DNA from 4 places in the Allobosea sp. P2_A10 genome. Region 1 is predicted to be linked to each of the others. Evidence: predicted binding sites of a transcription regulator. Region 1 holds the regulator's gene; each other region holds the start of a gene.
The links. The regulator PhoB, encoded in region 1, activates phosphate uptake and scavenging genes when phosphate is short. The targets are predictions, from matches to a motif close to TGTCATNNANCTGTCAT.
Positions count from the first base shown of each region.

Region 1 (4,177 bases):
CGGTCTCGATCCTGCTGCTCTCGCTCGTCGCCCGCCGCATCGTGCGCGGCGCGAAGTAACTCACAAGACAAAACCCGTCGCGTCAGATCCGAAGGAAATCTTCGATGCTTTCGACCCTTGAACTCAGCCCGCAATCGCTCGATGCCGACGCCATGGTCCGTATCGCGGTCAAGAACCTCGATTTCTACTACGGCGAGCACAAGGCGCTGAAGAACATCAACCTCGACTTCCGCGACCGCCACGTCACGGCGCTGATCGGCCCGTCGGGCTGCGGCAAGTCGACATTGCTGCGCATCTTCAACCGGATCTACTCGCTTTATCCCGAGCAGCGCGCCACCGGCGAGGTCATGCTCGACGGCCGCAACGTCATCTCCAACGAGGTCGACGTCAACGAGCTGCGCTCGCGCATCGGCATGGTCTTCCAGAAGCCGACGCCGTTCCCGATGTCGATCTACGACAACGTCGCCTTCGGCATCCGCCTTTACGAGAAGCCGCCGAAATCGGAACTCGACGATCGCGTCGAGGGCGCGCTGCGCCGCGCCGCGCTCTGGGACGAGGTCAAGGACAAGCTCAAGGCGTCGGGCATGGGCCTGTCTGGCGGCCAGCAGCAGCGCCTGTGCATTGCCCGCACCATCGCCCAGAAGCCGGAGGTGATCCTGTTCGACGAGCCGACCTCGGCGCTCGACCCGATCTCGACCGGCAAGATCGAGGACCTGCTGGAGCAGCTCAAGACCGACTTCACCATCGTCATCGTGACCCACAACATGCAGCAGGCGGCGCGCATCTCGCAGTACACCGCCTTCATGTATCTCGGTGAGGTCATCGAGTTCGCCCCGACCAACACCATCTTCATGAACCCGCACAAGAAGCAGACGCAGGACTACGTCACCGGCCGCTTCGGCTGAGCCGACGAGACGTTTCAAGCATCCCTGCATCCGCCGCCAGAGGACTCCCTCCCATGTCCGACCATATCGTCCGCTCCTACGACGCCGAACTCGAGGCGCTGCGCCGCAGCCTCGCCGAGATGGGCGGCATGTCCGAGCGCATGCTCGGCGATTCCACGGTGGCGCTGGTGCGCCGCGACACGGCGCTCGCCCAGAAGGTGATCTCGGCCGATCAGCGCCTCGACAACCTCCAGCGCGATGTCGAGGAGCGCGCCGTGCTGACGATCGCGCGCCGCCAGCCGCTGGCCAACGATCTGCGCGAGCTGATCTCGGCGATCCGCATCGCCTCCGACATCGAGCGCGTCGGCGACCTCGCCAAGAACATCGCCAAGCGCGCGGTCGCGATCTCCGGCCAGTTCCAGCCGCCCCAGCGCGCCGTGGTCGGCCTCGAACATATGAGCCGTCTCGTCCAGGCCCAGCTCAAGGATGTGCTCGACGCCTATGCCGCCGGCAACGAGCAGAAGGCGATGGAGGTCTGGCACCGCGACGGCGAGATCGACGCGCTCTACACCTCGCTCTTCCGCGAGCTGCTGACCTACATGATGGAAGATCCGCGCAACATCACCTTCTGCACGCATCTCCTGTTCTGCGCCAAGAATGTCGAGCGCATCGGCGACCACACCACCAACATCGCCGAGACGATCCACTACCTCGTCACCGGCGGCACGCTCGACATCAACCGGCCCAAGCTCGACACCACCAACATCGAGGTCGAGGCGGTGACCGGCTCCTGAGCCGCGTCGTCGTCCCAGGGACAGCCAAGACATGCCCGCACGCATCCTGATCGTCGAGGACGAGGAGCCGCTGACGCTGCTGTTGCGCTACAATCTCGAGGCCGAAGGCTTCGAGGTCGACAGCGTCGCGCGCGGCGACGATGCGGAGCTTCATCTGCGCGACAACACGCCCGATCTCGTCCTCCTCGACTGGATGCTGCCGGGCCTGTCGGGGATAGAGCTCTGCCGCCGGCTGCGCGCGCGCCGCGACACCGAGCGCGTGCCGATCATCATGCTGACCGCGCGCGGAGAGGAGACCGAGCGCGTGCGCGGGCTCGCCACCGGAGCCGATGACTATGTCGTCAAGCCGTTCTCGCTGCCTGAATTGATCGCGCGCATCCAGGCGCTGCTGCGCCGCGCCAAACCAGGCCACGTCGCGGGCCTGCTCGCCGCCGGCGATCTCGAGCTCGACCGCACGACGCGGCGCGTCCGCCGTTCGGGCATGGAGCTCCATCTCGGCCCGACCGAGTTTCGCCTGCTTGAATTTCTGATGCAGGCGCCTGGCCGCGTCTATTCCCGGGCCCAGCTTCTCGATGCCGTCTGGGGCCGCGACGTCTACATCGACGAGCGCACCGTCGACGTCCATGTCGGCCGCCTGCGCAAGGCGATCACGCCGGGCGACGCCAAGGACCCGCTGCGCACCGTGCGCGGCGCGGGCTACGCCTTCGACGAGACGTTCGCGCGGGGCTGACGGCGCGACGTCATGATCGGGCTAGCCCCGATAATCTCACGCAGGATGAAACACCGAAAGCGAGCACGAGATGCTCGGGGCAAGACCGAGCATGACGACGGAGCTTGACCCGCGCTCTCGCCGGCCCCAAGCCCTCCGCCATGCAAGCCAAAACCATTGCGATCATCGGCGCAGGCCCATCCGGCCTCATCGCCGCCGAACGGCTCTCGCTCGCCGGCCATCGCGTCACCATCTATGACCGCATGCCGTCGCCGGCGCGCAAATTCCTGCTCGCGGGGCGCGGCGGGCTGAATCTCACCCACTCCGAACCGCTCGACCTTTTCCTGACGCGCTACCGCACGGCGCAAGGCTGGCTCGAACCCGCGATCCGCGCCTTCCCCCCGCAGGCGCTGCGCGACTGGGCCGACGAACTCGGCGCGGACAGCTTCGTCGGCACGAGCGGCCGCGTCTTCCCCGAGGCGATGAAGGCCTCGCCGCTGCTGCGCGCCTGGCTGCGTCGTCTGCAAGGGCAAGGCGTTACGCTCGCCGCCGGCCACCTCTGGACCGGCTGGAGCGAGGATGGCGCGCTGCTGTTCGAGACCCGCGATGGCGGCACGCAGGCTGTCCGGGCCGACGCGACGCTGCTGGCGCTCGGCGGCGCGAGCTGGCCGCGCCTCGGCTCCGATGGCGGCTGGGCGTCATTGCTGGCCGAGCGAGGCGTCGCCGTCGCGCCGCTGCTTCCGGCCAATGGCGGCTTCACGGTCGACTGGTCGCCGATGATGCGCGAGCGCTTCGCCGGCGTCCCGCTGAAGCGCCTCGTCATCAGATGCGGCGAGCGCCAGGCCACCGGCGAGGCGATGATCGACGCTGACGGCATCGAGGGCGGCGCGGTCTACGCGCTGTCGGGCCTGCTGCGCGAGGCGGTGCTGCGCGACGGCAAGGCCGCGATCACGCTCGATCTGCGCCCGGACATGGAAACCGCTCGCCTGATCGAGAGGCTGGGCCAGCGCCGCAAGGGCGAGACGCTGAGCAACCATCTGCGCAAGGCGGCTGGATTGTCGCCGGCCGCGATCGCCGTGCTGCGCGAAAGCGCGGGCGCTGCCCTGCCGCAGGAGCCGGCCTTGCTCGCGGCTCTCATCAAGGCCGCGCCGCTGACCCTGACCGGCATGGCCCCGATCGCGCGGGCCATCTCGACGGCCGGCGGCATCGTGACCGGCGAGGTCGATGACGGCTTCATGCTGAAGCGTCTGCCCGGCGTCTTCGTCGCGGGCGAGATGCTGGACTGGGAAGCCCCGACCGGTGGCTATCTGCTGCAAGCCTGCTTCTCGACAGGCGTCGCGGCGGCTGCTGGCATCGCGACCTGGCTGGAGTAGGTCTTCCAGAAACCACCGCCGTCATCCCGGGCTTGACCCGGGATCCATCGAAAGGCGCTGGGCTTTATGATGGATTCCAGGTCTCCGCTTCGCTGCGCCCGGAATGACGGCGGTGGTTCGTCTCAAAGTTTGGCGCGCGGATCGTGCTTGGCTACGCGCGCCAGCAGGTAGTCCACCTCCGCCTTGGCCATCGCGCTGATTGCTGGCCCCGGCTTGCGCTGGGCGTCGCTGCCCAGGATGCCGCGCTTCATCATGGTGTATTTGCGCACGGCAAGCCCGATGCCGAGCTGCTGCTCGTAGCGCAGCAGCGGCAGATGCGCGTCGAAGATGTCGTGGGCGGCGTCGCGCTGTCCGGCCTTCTGCAGCCTGACCACGTCGATCAGCAGTTCGGGGAAGGCGTAGCCGGTCATCGCGCCA
Region 1 is NZ_JBFUCS010000013.1:29,201-33,377, reverse strand. Features, by position in the region: gene pstA (phosphate ABC transporter permease PstA) at 1-59, shown strand, start outside; gene pstB (phosphate ABC transporter ATP-binding protein PstB) at 105-905, shown strand; gene phoU (phosphate signaling complex protein PhoU) at 959-1,678, shown strand; gene phoB (phosphate regulon transcriptional regulator PhoB) at 1,710-2,408, shown strand; gene AC1DZY_RS18235 (TIGR03862 family flavoprotein) at 2,549-3,760, shown strand; gene AC1DZY_RS18230 (dihydrodipicolinate synthase family protein) at 3,883-4,177, opposite strand, start outside.

Region 2 (4,177 bases), on a different contig from region 1:
GGAGGTGGGGCCGGTGAAGCGCGCCTTCACCATTATCCTGCCGGCGGCGGCGCCGACGATCCTGACCGGCATGCGGATCTCGATCGGCATCGCCTGGCTCGTCATCGTCGCGGCAGAGATGCTCGTGGGCGGCACCGGCATCGGCTACTTCGTCTGGAACGAGTGGAACAACCTCTCGATCACCAATGTGATCGTCGCGATCGTGGTCATCGGCGTGATGGGCATGCTGCTCGACCAGACGCTGGCGCGCCTCCAGCGCGCCGTGACCTATCCGGATTGAGCGCGATGGACACGATCACGCCCAATGAGAAATTCGTTTCGATCGAGGCGATCGCGCGCCGTTACCCCAAGGCCGGCGGCGGCACGACGACCGTGTTCGAGGATCTCTGGTTCTCGATGAAGAAGGGCGAATTCGCCTGCATCATCGGCCACTCCGGCTGCGGCAAGACGACCGTGCTGAACATCCTGAACGGGCTCGATGCGCCAGATTCGGGCGCTGCGATCGTCGATGGCAAGGCGATCGAGGGGCCGTCGCTCGACCGCGCGGTGATCTTCCAGGGCCATTCGCTGCTGCCCTGGCGCACGGTGCTGGGCAATGTCGCCTATGCGGTCGCCGCCAAGCACAAGGGCTGGAGTCGTGACAAGGTCAATGCTCATGCCATGGCCTTCATCGAGAAGGTCGGCCTGAAGGGTTCCGAGCTGAAGAAGCCTTCGGAGTTGTCGGGCGGCATGAAGCAGCGTGTCGGCATTGCGCGGGCGCTCTCGATCGAGCCCAAGATGATGCTGATGGACGAGCCTTTCTCGGCATTGGACGCGCTGACGCGCGGCACGCTGCAGGACGAAGTCCGCCGCATCTGCCTGGAGACCGGCCAGACCGCCTTCATGATCACCCATGACGTCGACGAGGCGATCTATCTCGCCGACCGCATCGTGCTGATGACCAACGGCCCCGATGCCATGATCGCCGAGATCGTCGAGAACCCGCTGCCGCGCGATCGCAAGCGCACCGAGGTGCATCACCACCCCGACTACTACGCCATCCGCAACCATCTGATCGATTTTCTGGTCGTCCGCTCCAAGACGTTCAAGGACGCGGTGCCAGAGGGCTATGACCGCCGCCGCCCGCCGGTCGTGCGGCCGACGGCCGAAACGACGCCGGGTCCGGCGGGGCTTGCGGCGGCCTGACGCCAAACTCATGGAATTTCACACAAAGACGCCTGCAAGGAGAACGCATCATGAAGCGCGAAGAACTCACCGAGAAGATCCTCGACATCAAGCGAGAGAACGGCTGGAGCTGGAAGCACATCACGACCGAGATCGGCGGGATGTCGGAGGTGCTGATCGTCGGCGCGCTGCTCGGCCAGATGAAGCTGGTCAAGTCGCTGGCCGAGAAGGCCGCGGCGCTGTTTGGCCTTTCCGAGAACGAGAAGCGGATGCTGAACGAGGTGCCCTATCGCGGCATGGGCACGCCGATGCCGCCGACAGACCCGCTGATCTATCGCTTCTACGAGATGGTGATGGTCAACGGCCCGGCCTGGAAGGCGCTGATCGAGGAGGAGTTCGGCGACGGCATCATGTCGGCGATCGACTTCAACATCGAGTTCGAGCGCGAGCCCAACCCCAAGGGCGACCGCGTCAAGATCGGGATGTCCGGCAAGTTCCTGCCCTACAAATATTATGGCAACGAGCAGGGCATCCCCGACTATGGTTTCAAGGAGGCCTGAGGCTGAACTTGCCGCGCTCGGAGGCGTAATCGTCCTGTCATAAAGGCTCCCTAACCGTCGCGCGTCCGTCAGATCGGGGGGCATCGAAGCGAGGTATGGTGATGCGCACGCAAGGTTGGCTGACACTGGTTTTGGGTCTCGGCCTGGCGGCGACACCCGCCGCCGCACAGACGATCTACCCGATCAACCGGGCCGAGATCCTCGAAGGCTCGCGCTTCGACTTCAAGGTCGAGTTCCCCAACGCGCCGACCTCGGCCGATGTGACGGTGACCATCAACGGCAAGCCGGTCGCGGACGCCTTCGGCAAGCCGACGACCTTCATGCAGAGCGAGGAAGGCCAGAAGCATTCGGCGATGTGGCTGCGCGGCGCGACGCTGCCGGCCGGCAGCTACGTCGTCGAAGCGACGCAGGGCTCCAGCAAGGCCACGGTGAAATGGGATGTGTTCGCGACCGCCACGCCGCGCCGCGCCAAGAACGTCATCCTGTTCATCGGCGACGGCATGTCGGTCGCGCACCGCACGGCGGCGCGCATCATGTCGAAGGGTTGGCAGGAAGGCCGCTACAACGGCGAACTCGCCATCGACGACATGCCAAACATGGCGCTGATCTCGACATCCGGCAGCGACTCGATCGTCACCGACAGCGCCAACAGCGCCCATGCCTACACCACCGGCCATAAATCCTGCGTCAACGCACTCGGCGTCTACTGCGCAAGGAACGCGCTGACCCTCGACCACCCCAAGGTCGAGACGATCTCCGAGCTGATCAAGCGCCGTAACAAGATGACCGTCGGCGTCGTCACCAATGCCGAGATCGAGGACGCGACCCCGGCCTCGATGGTCGCCCATACCCGCCGCCGCTCGGACTACAACGACATCGTCAAGATGTTCTTCGACGTCGGCCCCGACGTGATCATGGGCGGCGGCTCGCCCAACTTCCTGCCCAAGACGACGCCGGGCTCCAAGCGCACCGACGATCTCGACTTCATCGCCCAGTTCAAGGCGGCCGGCTACACCATCGCCACGACCAAGACCGAGATGAACGCGGCCGCCACCAGCGGCGCCAAGAAGCTGCTCGGCCTCTACAACACCTCCAATATCGACGGCGCCTTCGATCTGCGCCTCGCCAAAAAGGGTACGATCGCCAAGTTTCCCGACCAGCCCGATGTCGCCGAGCAGACCAGGGCGGCGATCGACATGCTGAAGACCAATGAAGACGGCTTCTTCCTGATGGTCGAGTCAGGCCGCATCGACAAATACAGCCACTCGCTCGACTGGGAGCGTGCGGTGTTCGACACGATCATGCTCGACAATGCCGTCAAGATCGCCAAGGACTTCGCCGGCGAGCGCAACGACACGCTGATCATCGTCGTTCCCGACCATACCCATGCCGTCTCGCTGGTCGGCACCTATGACGACGAGCGCCCCGGGCAGCTCCTGCGCGACAAGCTCGGCACCTATGCCGACTCCAAGCCGCCGAATTACGGCCCCCTCGACGCCGACGGCTATCCCACCGACGTCAACACCTCGCGTCGCCTCGCCGTCGTTTTCGGCACCTATCCCGACACCTGCGACACCGGCCGTCCGTTCATGAATGGTGAGCGGGTTCCGGCGGTGAAGGGACCCGACGGCAAGGGCAACATCGCCAACGAGGCCGACTGCACCGGCCCGCTGGCGACGCGCAAGGCCGGCAACCTGCCCTTCGACGCGAATTCGGGTGTGCATTCGGGCGATGATGGCATCCTGACCGCGATGGGCCCCGGCGCCGAGAAGTTCCGCGGCCACAAGCCCAACACCTACGTCTTCCGCGTCATGGCGGAAGCGCTGGCGCTGGGCGGCAAGTGAACCGATCATACGGGCATACGGACTAGCGATGCGCCGGCAGCCTAAAATCACCGTCACCAACCGCCGCGAAGCCCTGCTGGGCCTTGCGGCGGCAGCTTTGTGCGCCGGCCTGCCTGCCGGCGAAGCCTACGCCGCCGACCAGGCGGCGATCACCTTTGACGGCCTCTACAAATCCTTCGGCGTGCTCGGCTTCCAGTTCTCGGACCGCGCGACCAGCCTGCGCGGGCAGGATGTCCGCATCACCGGCTACATGGCGCCGCCGCTGAAGCCGGAAAGCCATTTCTTCGTGCTGACGCGAGAGCCGCTGGCGATCTGTCCGTTCTGCCAGTCGGACGCCGACTGGCCTGTCGACATCGTCGTCGTTTTCATGAAGGCGGTGACGCCGATGGTCAGCGCTGGCCAGAAGGTCGCCGTGTCCGGTCGGCTCGAGATCGGTTCCGCGATCGATCCGGATACCGGCTTCGTCAGCCAGGTCAGGCTTGTGGATGCCAGCTTCCATATCGCCTGACGGCTCCGCTGCCGTGCCATTGCGGCTGACCGGCATCAGGCTGGACCATCGCGGCGGCGACGGCCGGCCCTTCACCGTGCTCGACCTGCCCGACCTTGCGA
Region 2 is NZ_JBFUCS010000001.1:685,567-689,743, reverse strand. Features, by position in the region: gene ntrB (nitrate ABC transporter permease) at 1-280, shown strand, start outside; gene AC1DZY_RS03365 (ABC transporter ATP-binding protein) at 286-1,185, shown strand; gene cynS (cyanase) at 1,236-1,724, shown strand; gene AC1DZY_RS03355 (alkaline phosphatase) at 1,826-3,568, shown strand; gene AC1DZY_RS03350 (hypothetical protein) at 3,597-4,076, shown strand; gene AC1DZY_RS03345 (ABC transporter ATP-binding protein) at 4,054-4,177, shown strand, end outside.
Region 2: the regulator PhoB is predicted to act here: its motif matches at 1,749-1,765, upstream of AC1DZY_RS03355 (alkaline phosphatase).

Region 3 (4,177 bases), on a different contig from region 1:
CAAGCCGAGGATCAGCGTCGCTTGGGACAGCGATGAATTTCTCTTGTTTGACAGGCGGAGAAACTTCTCCTCCCCTGCGGGTCTCCTGCGCGCCGCGCCAGCTCTTCCGCCTTTACCCTTCCGCCCAAGGATTTGCCCGACATGAACGGCGCCGACCGCCTCTGCGATACCCTGCTCGTCAACAATGTCGATGTCTGCTTCGCCAATCCCGGCACATCGGAGATGCATTTCGTCGCGGCGCTCGACCGCAAGCCGCAGATGCGCTGCGTCCTCGGGCTGTTCGAGGGCGTCGTGACCGGCGCAGCCGACGGCTATGCCCGCATGGCCGACAAGCCGGCGGCGACGCTGCTGCATTGCGGACCTGGCATGGCGAACGCGCTCGCCAACATGCACAATGCCCGCCGCGCCTGGACCCCGATGATCAACGTCGTCGGCGACCACGCGACCTATCATCTCCAGCATGACGCCCCGTTGACCAGCGACATCGAGAGCCTGGCCCGGCCGATGTCGCATTTCGTCCGCCGGATCGCGACGCCGGAGGATGTCGGGCCTGCGATCGGCGAGGCCTATGCCGCCTCGCTCTCGCTGCCCGGCGTCACCACCGTGATCCTGCCGGCCGATTGCTCCTGGGGCTCGGTCGAGCCGGCGGAACTGAAGCCGACGAAGGTGCCGGCGCTGAAAACGGTCGAAGCCGCCTCGATCCGCGAGGCTGCGGCTGCCCTGCGCAAACACGGTGCGCGCGCCGCGCTGATGATGTCGGGGCTGTCGCTTCGCGAAAAGCCGATGGAGATGGCGGCCCGGATCTGCGCCGCGACCGGCGCGCAGATGTATGGCCAGATGTCGAACGGGCGCATCGAGCGCGGCGTCGGCCGCGTCGCGCTGCCGAAGGTTTTCTACCCCGTCGACATGGCGCTGAACCAGCTCAAGGACATCGACTATCTCGTCCTGATCGGCGCGCAGGTGCCGGTCGGCTTCTTCGCCTATCCCGGCAAGCCCGGCCGGCTGGTGCATGAAGGCTGCATGGTCGCGACGCTGGCCAAACCGGGTGACGATCTGCCGGGCACGATCGCCGCGCTCGCCGACGAGCTCGGCGCGACGAAAACCGCACCTGTCTTTATCGCCCCGGCGCGCGAGAAGACCGAGGCGCTGCCGACCGGCGCGCTCGACGCCGACAAGGTCTGCACCATCGTGACGACGCTGCTGCCGGAGAACAGCATCATCTGCGACGAGTCGGTCTCGTCGGGCCGCGCGTTCTACCAGCAATGCCACCGCGCTCCGCAGCACGACTATATCCAACTGACGGGCGGCGCGATCGGCGAAGGCATTCCGCTCGCGGTCGGCGCGGCGGTTGCATGCCCGGACCGCAAGGTCATCGGCATGCAGGCCGACGGCTCGGGCATGTACACGGTGCAGGGGCTATGGACGCAGGCGCGCGAGAACCTCGATGTCGTCACGGTGATCTTCGCCAACCGGACCTACGCCATCCTGCATGGCGAGATGCGCGCCGTCGGCGTCAACGATTTCGGCCGCAACGCCAAGCTGATGCTGAACCTCGACGAGCCGGCGCTCGACTGGGTTTCGATGGCGAAAGGCATGGGCGTCGAGGCCGGCCGGGCAACGACGGCGGAAGAGTTCACGACGCTGTTCAAGGGCGCGCTGTCGCGCAAGGGCCCGTTCCTGATCGAGGCGGTGATCTGACGGAGCCGATTTTTGGATTGTAGCCGGCCCGCCATCAATCCGTCGCAAGGCCGTCGCCAATTCCGTGGCGGGCCTGCGACGCCGGGCCGATATTCGAGGAACAGACCAGCATGAACCGCGACGACATCCTCAAAGCGCCGTCGATGCCGGTCTTCAGCCCGAGCTATCCGCGCCCGCCCAACCGCTTCCTCAAGCGGGAATATCTGATCATCACCTATGAAACCGACCCGGAGGTGATCCGCGCGGCGCTGCCCGAGCCGCTCGAACCCGCTCCGGGCAATCTCGTCTTCTACGAGTGGATGAAGATGCCGGATTCGTCGGGCTTCGGCGATTACGAGGAAAGCGGCACCGGCATCTACGCGCAGTATCAGGGCAAGCCGTGCAATTTCTCGGTCCAGATGTATCTCGACGACGAGCCGCCTATCACCGGCGGGCGCGAAATCTGGGGCTTCCCGAAGAAATACGGCGTGCCGCGGCTGAAGGTGATGAAGGACACGCTGACCGGCACGCTGCATTATGACGACGAGCGCGTCGCCATGGGTACGATGACCTACAAGCATCGCAGCCTGGAGGATCAGCTCGACAAGGTCCGCGACGGCATCGGCGGCCTCAACGTCAATCTCAAGCTGCTGCCCGATGTCGACGGGACGCCGAAGGTCGCGCAACTCGTCGGCTACAACCTCACCGACATCACGGTCCATGGCGCCTGGGAAGGAGATGCGCGGCTGCACCTCATTCCTCATGTGAACTGTCGGGTCGCCGATTTCCCGGTGCGGCGGATCGTCAGGGCGCGCCACCAGGTGGTCGATTTCACCCTGCCCTTCGGCCGGGTGTTGCACGACTACCTGGCGCCGTAGCCGCGGCTCAGGCGAAGCCGCCGATGAACGCGTCGAGGCAGTCGCCGATCGCTTCGATGGCGTAGCCGCCCTCCTGAACCACCAGCGTCGGCAGGCCCATCGCCTTGATCTTCGCGCCGATCGTGCCGAAATCCGTGGCGTCAAGCTTGAGCACGCCGATCGGATCGTCCTTGTGGGCGTCGTAGCCGAGCGCGATCACCAGCGCGTCGGCTCCGAACGCCCTGATCGCCTCACCGGCCTTGTCGACAGCTGCAGCCATCGCCCCTCCGCTCGCGCCATGCGCCAGCGGCAGGTTGAGGTTGAAACCATCGCCGGGGCCATTGCCGCGCTCGTCCTCATAGCCGGTGTAGAACGGATAGTAGTTCGACGGGTCGGCATGGACCGAGATCGTCAGCACATCGTCGCGGCGGTAGAAGATCTGCTGCGTGCCGTCGCCGTGATGGGCGTCGACGTCGAGGATCGCGACCTTGTCGAACTTGGAACGCAGACGCTGGGCCGCAATCGCCGTGTTGTTGATGTAGCAGAAGCCCGTCGCCCGGTCGGCGCGAGCGTGGTGCCCCGATGGGCGGCAGAGCGAATAGACGCCGCGCTCGCCGGCGAGGAGCGCGTCCGCGCCCGCAACCGCCGTCTCGGCCGAGTGCAGCGTCGAGGTCCAGCAATGCTCGCCGATGGGCACCGACATGTCGCCGAGATACCAGCCAAGCTGGCCGATGAAGCCGGTCGGACGGCAAGGCGGCCTGACGGCCTCGTCGATGCGGCCGCTCCAATAGGGGAAGGTGCTTGGCCAGACCTCGGGGCCGCGCTCGGCCGGCAGATCCTGCCAGCGTGCCCAGGCGGTTTCGAGAAAGTTGATGAAACCGGCATCATGGATGGCGAGGATGGGCCCTGTGCCCCGCTCCTGCGGGCGTTCCGGCGCGATGCCATGCCGGGCCAGCGCCCCCAGCAGGCGCTCCGTGCGCTCCGGCAGATCCTTGGGCGCGACGACCCGGCCAAAGCGCAGATATTGCTGGGGATCGTGGAGAGACTGGTCGGGATGATAGAAGGCGCGCATGCGTGAACTCGTCTCGTTGTGGCCGGCGCGCCATCGCGGACGCCGTCTCGATTGCCGGAAGCTAGCAAGACCGATGCCCGCGGTCAGGCCGCAACGACGCCGTTACCCCCTGCATTCGTCGCAGGCCGCAAGGCCTACAGCCTGACGACATCACCGCCAGCGGCGGTCGCGTCCTGCGGATCATGCGTCACCATCAGCACCGGCAATCGGCGCTGGCGCGCCTGCGCGAAAACAGTCGCGCGAAAGGCCTCGCGCAGATCGCTGTCGAGCCTGGAGAAAGGTTCGTCCAGCAACAGCGCACGCGGCTGCGACAGGAGCACGCGCATCAGCGCGACACGCGCCCGCTGCCCCCCCGACAGCGTCGCGGGATCGCGCGCGCCGAAGCCGGCAAGGCCGGCATCCCCAAGCGCATCCTCAACGCGCCGCAGGCGCTCGGCCCGCCCCCTGATCTCGGCAGGAACGCCAAACAGCAGGTTGCCGGCAACCGAGAGATGGGGAAACAGCAGGTCGTCCTGGAACAGCAGACCGATGCGGCGGCGCTCTGGCTTCAGCGGCACGACATCGACGCCGC
Region 3 is NZ_JBFUCS010000003.1:142,283-146,459, forward strand. Features, by position in the region: gene AC1DZY_RS06625 (acetolactate synthase large subunit) at 142-1,698, shown strand; gene AC1DZY_RS06630 (acetoacetate decarboxylase) at 1,809-2,555, shown strand; gene AC1DZY_RS06635 (histone deacetylase family protein) at 2,563-3,606, opposite strand; gene AC1DZY_RS06640 (ATP-binding cassette domain-containing protein) at 3,741-4,177, opposite strand, start outside.
Region 3: the regulator PhoB is predicted to act here: its motif matches at 1,728-1,744, upstream of AC1DZY_RS06630 (acetoacetate decarboxylase).

Region 4 (4,177 bases), on a different contig from region 1:
CGAGCCCGAAGAAGCCCGCCACCGGCCAGGCGCCGAGCACGATGAAAGGGACCGAGGAGACGATGCTGGACAGGCAGACCAGCGTCATCACGATGCGAAAGCCGTTCTGGCCGAGCGAGCGATGCGGCGTGATCGTGGCGTCGAAGACAGGCCGTTCCGCCGTGCTGTCGGAGGCTGCGGCGATCGCGCCTGAATCGGGCTTGCCGGGGTTCATGCCCCGACTATAACCGCCCGATGACGCAAGAGAACAGGCCCAAACGCCGCGCCCCGGTTGCCGCGAAAATGACGAAGCCGCGAGCCCGCGGCGCAGCCGGCATCCGCGAGGTCTTCGAGCGTTTCCGCGCAGCCGAGCCCGAACCCAAAGGCGAACTCGAACACGTCAACGCCTTCACCTTGCTCGTCGCCGTCGTGCTCTCGGCCCAGGCGACCGACGCTGGCGTTAACAAGGCGACGCGAAAGCTCTTCGCGCTGGCCGACACGCCGGAGAAAATGCTGGCGCTCGGCGAGGACCAGGTCCGCGACCTCGTCAAGACCATCGGTCTGTTCCGCACCAAGGCCAGGAACGTCATCGCGCTCTGCGAGAAGCTGATCGCCGAGTTCGGCAGCGAGGTGCCGACGTCGCGCGAGGGGCTGGAGAGCCTGCCCGGCGTCGGCCGCAAGACCGCCAATGTCGTGCTCAACATGGCCTTCGGCGAAATCACCCACGCGGTCGACACCCATGTCTTCCGCATCGCCAACCGGTTGCGGATCGCGCCGGGCAAGAATGTGCTCGAGGTGGAACTGGGACTGGAAAAAGCGGTGCCGGTCGAGTTCGGCCGGCACGCGCATCACTGGCTGATCCTGCACGGCCGCTACACCTGCAAGGCGCTCAGGCCCGAATGCGAGCGCTGCATCCAGAACGATCTTTGCGATGCGCCCGACAAACGGGTGGGTTGAAGCGTCCGGACGCGGCCCGATCGGCCGCGCTCCCTCGTCATGGTCGGGCTTGTCCCGACCATCCACGTCTTCCTTGGGTCGAGCGCTATCCCCGAGGCGTGGATGCTCGCCACAAGGGCGAGCATGACGGTTGGAGCTGCGGCTCGCGCTCTCACTTGGCGTCGAGCAGTTCCTTCACCGAGAGCAACACCAGCTCGTTGTCATCGGCCTTCTTCGGGTCGCGCGAGGACGAGAACGGCAGGTTGTTGTCGTTGCCGACGACGATCACGCCATTGGCCCGGTCGACGACGTCAACGTTCTCGATGGTGAAGAAGGGGAAGGGCAGCACGCCGTCGATCGCGCCCTGCTTCGCCTTTTTGTCAGGGTCGGCGATCTTCATCAGGTCGATGAAGCCGATCTTCCGCACGGCCTTGCCGACACTGGCGTCGGTCATCTCGATCTTCACGATGCGCTTGAACTTGGCGATGTCGTGGAAGCAGTCGGGGCCGCGCTGACCAGGCGCGCAGGCCTTGTCGGCGGTGCCTTCGCCATTGTCGCGCTCGATGATGAGCGCTGTCGTTCCGTCGATCATGTTGAAATCGCCGATGGCGTAGGCCTTGTCCTCCAGCGGATAGAACCAGGAGCGGCCCGTCCACTTCTCGGCGGCGACATCGAATTCCAGGATGCGCAGCGCGTCCTTGCCGTCGACCTGCTCATTGGCCTTGGTCTCAGGCGACCAGAGCGCGCCCTCGAGCAGCGGATAGAGGAAGCGGCCATCGGGCGACTGCGCCATGCCCTCGAAACCCTTCGAGCGGCGGGCGTTGAAGGGCACCGGCAGCGGGCCGTCGGGCGCAGCCGGCGTGGTTACGGCGTAATGGTCGGGCGAGCGCACCGGCTTGCCGTCGGCAAGCGTCTCGAACACCGCCTCGACCTTGCCGTTGGCGTCGACGCGGATGAGATAGGGTCCGAATTCCTCGCCGATCCAGTATTTGCCGCCGATTGGCTGGATTGATTCCGGATCGAAATCGGCGCCGGTCAGATAGCGCTTCTCGGTCCCCTCATGGACGATGCGGAACGGCACCTTCTTGTCGGGATCGTGCAGGAAGGTCGAGGACAGCCGCTCGATCGCGCCGCCCGCGAAATCGGCCTTGAGCCGGTGGAAGAACAGCGCCGCATCCGGCGAATTCGCTTTGGCGCCGAAGCCGTTGTCGGTCAGCACCAGAAACTCGTTGTTTCCAAGCGAGCGGATGCCGGAGAAGCCCTGCACCGGCTGGCCGGCAAACGGCGTCGACAGGCCAGTCGGGCGTCCGCCTGAAAGACCCATCACCGTGCCGACGGCCTCGACGCGCTTGCCCGGCGTCGTGAATTTGCCGGAGATTTTGAGGTCGGCGGGAGCATCGGCCGGGGCGGGGATGATGCTGTTGGCCGGCAGCAAAGCGTGGCCCAGCAGCTTGACCGGAAATTCTTTCTGGGCCTCCTGCGCGCCGGCGAGCATGGTGGAGGACAGCAGCAGGGCCGCTATGAGAGACAGGCGCATGGAACGCTCCGGGTTGGGGAATGGCCCGCAGCACTTGAGGTCCGCGCTTGTCAGAGCAACGACGGTGCCGTGACGAAGCCGTGACACGCCGCGCCGTTCCGGGTTCTCGCTGCGCGAGCCCCGGAATGACAGAGGTTCAGTACCCCCGCGCCGGATCGACCACATGCTCCATCGGCTCGCCCGCCTCCAGTCGCCTGATCTGTGCGGCGATCAGGGTCGCAATGGCTTGCGGCTCCGACATCGCGGCGTTGTGCGGCGTCACCGTCACGGCTGGGTGGCTCCAGAGCGGGGACGCGTCCGGCAGCGGCTCGGTCTCGAACACGTCGAGCGTTGCGCCCTTCAGCGTTCCGGCCTCCAGTGCCGCGACGATGTCGGCCTCGATCTGCAGGCCGCCGCGCCCGGCATTGATCAGGAACGGCCCGCCGAGCCGCCCGTCTTGCGCAAGGCCCGCCAACAGCCCGGCGTTGATCGTGCCGCGCGTTTCCGGCGTCAGCGGCAGCAGGCTGACGAGAATGTCGGTGCGCGCCAGGAACGCCGCCATGCCCTCCGTCCCGGCGAAGGTCGAAAGCCCCTCGACCGATTTGGCCGAACGGCTCCAGCCGGCGACGTCGAAACCCATGACCTTGAGCTTGTGCGCCGCATCGAGGCCGAGTTCGCCGAGCCCCATGATGCCGACCCGCACCGAGCGGGCGGCGGGCTGGTTGCGGTCGTCGTCCCAGCTTTTGGCGAGCTGCTGGCGGTCGTAGAGCCGCTGCTGGCGCAGGATCATCAGGCAATGCAGCACGATGTATTCGCTCATCCGCGTCGTCAGGTCGGGGTCGACCACGCGCGCAATCGGGACCTGCGGCAGACGCTCGTCGGCGAAGAGGAAATCGACGCCCGCGCCCAGCGAGAAGATCGCGGCGAGGTTCGGCAGGCCCGCCAGGCTGCCGGGCGGATGCTTCCAGCTCGCGACATAATGCACCGAGCGCCGGTCGAAGGGCTCGCCGAGCGTCACGATCGGCATCTCCGGCAGCAAGGCCTTGAAGCGCGCGCGCCAGTCCTCGACATGCCAGCCGGTCATCGCCAGAAGCAAACTCATACGCTGATGCCCTTTTCGTTGCGCCAGATCAGGAAACCGCGCGCACCGGCCTGCGCACCCAGGCGGTAGGCGCTGCGGAGCCGTGCCTGCGCTGTGGTGAAACCAGCCTCGTCGCGTGCATGAACGATGCCGAGCGGCCGGTCGGGGCCGACCTCGTCGCCGATGCCCGCCAGTTCGACCAGGCCCACGCTGTGGTCGATTTCATCCTCCGGTCGCGTCCGGCCGCCGCCGAGCGCGACCACGGCGAGTCCGACGCCGCGCGTGTCGATCGACTGCACCAGTCCGGCTTTCTCGGGAAATACCGGCCGGATGATCGGCGCGGCCTCGAAATGCCTTTGTGGGTTTTCCAGCAGGTCGGTCGGGCCGCCGAGCGCTGCGATCATGCGGGCGAAGCGCTCGGCCGCCGCGCCGCTGGCGAAGGCGGCCTCGACCTTTGCGCAGGCCTCGTCGAAATCGGCGGCGAGCCCGCCGAGCAGCAGCATGTCGGCGGCGAGCGCCACCGTGACCCGATGGAAGCGCTGTTCGCGCTTGCGTCCGGTCAGATGGTCGAGCGCATAGATGACTTCGAGCGCGTTGCCGGCTGCGCTCGCTAGAGGCTCGCTCATGTCGGTCAGCAGGGCGTTGGTCGGCAGGCCCGCGCCATT
Region 4 is NZ_JBFUCS010000008.1:31,269-35,445, forward strand. Features, by position in the region: gene AC1DZY_RS13120 (DUF2244 domain-containing protein) at 1-214, opposite strand, end outside; gene nth (endonuclease III) at 235-936, shown strand; gene AC1DZY_RS13130 (esterase-like activity of phytase family protein) at 1,088-2,452, opposite strand; gene AC1DZY_RS13135 (2-hydroxyacid dehydrogenase) at 2,589-3,533, opposite strand; gene deoA (thymidine phosphorylase) at 3,530-4,177, opposite strand, start outside.
Region 4: the regulator PhoB is predicted to act here: its motif matches at 2,511-2,527, upstream of AC1DZY_RS13130 (esterase-like activity of phytase family protein).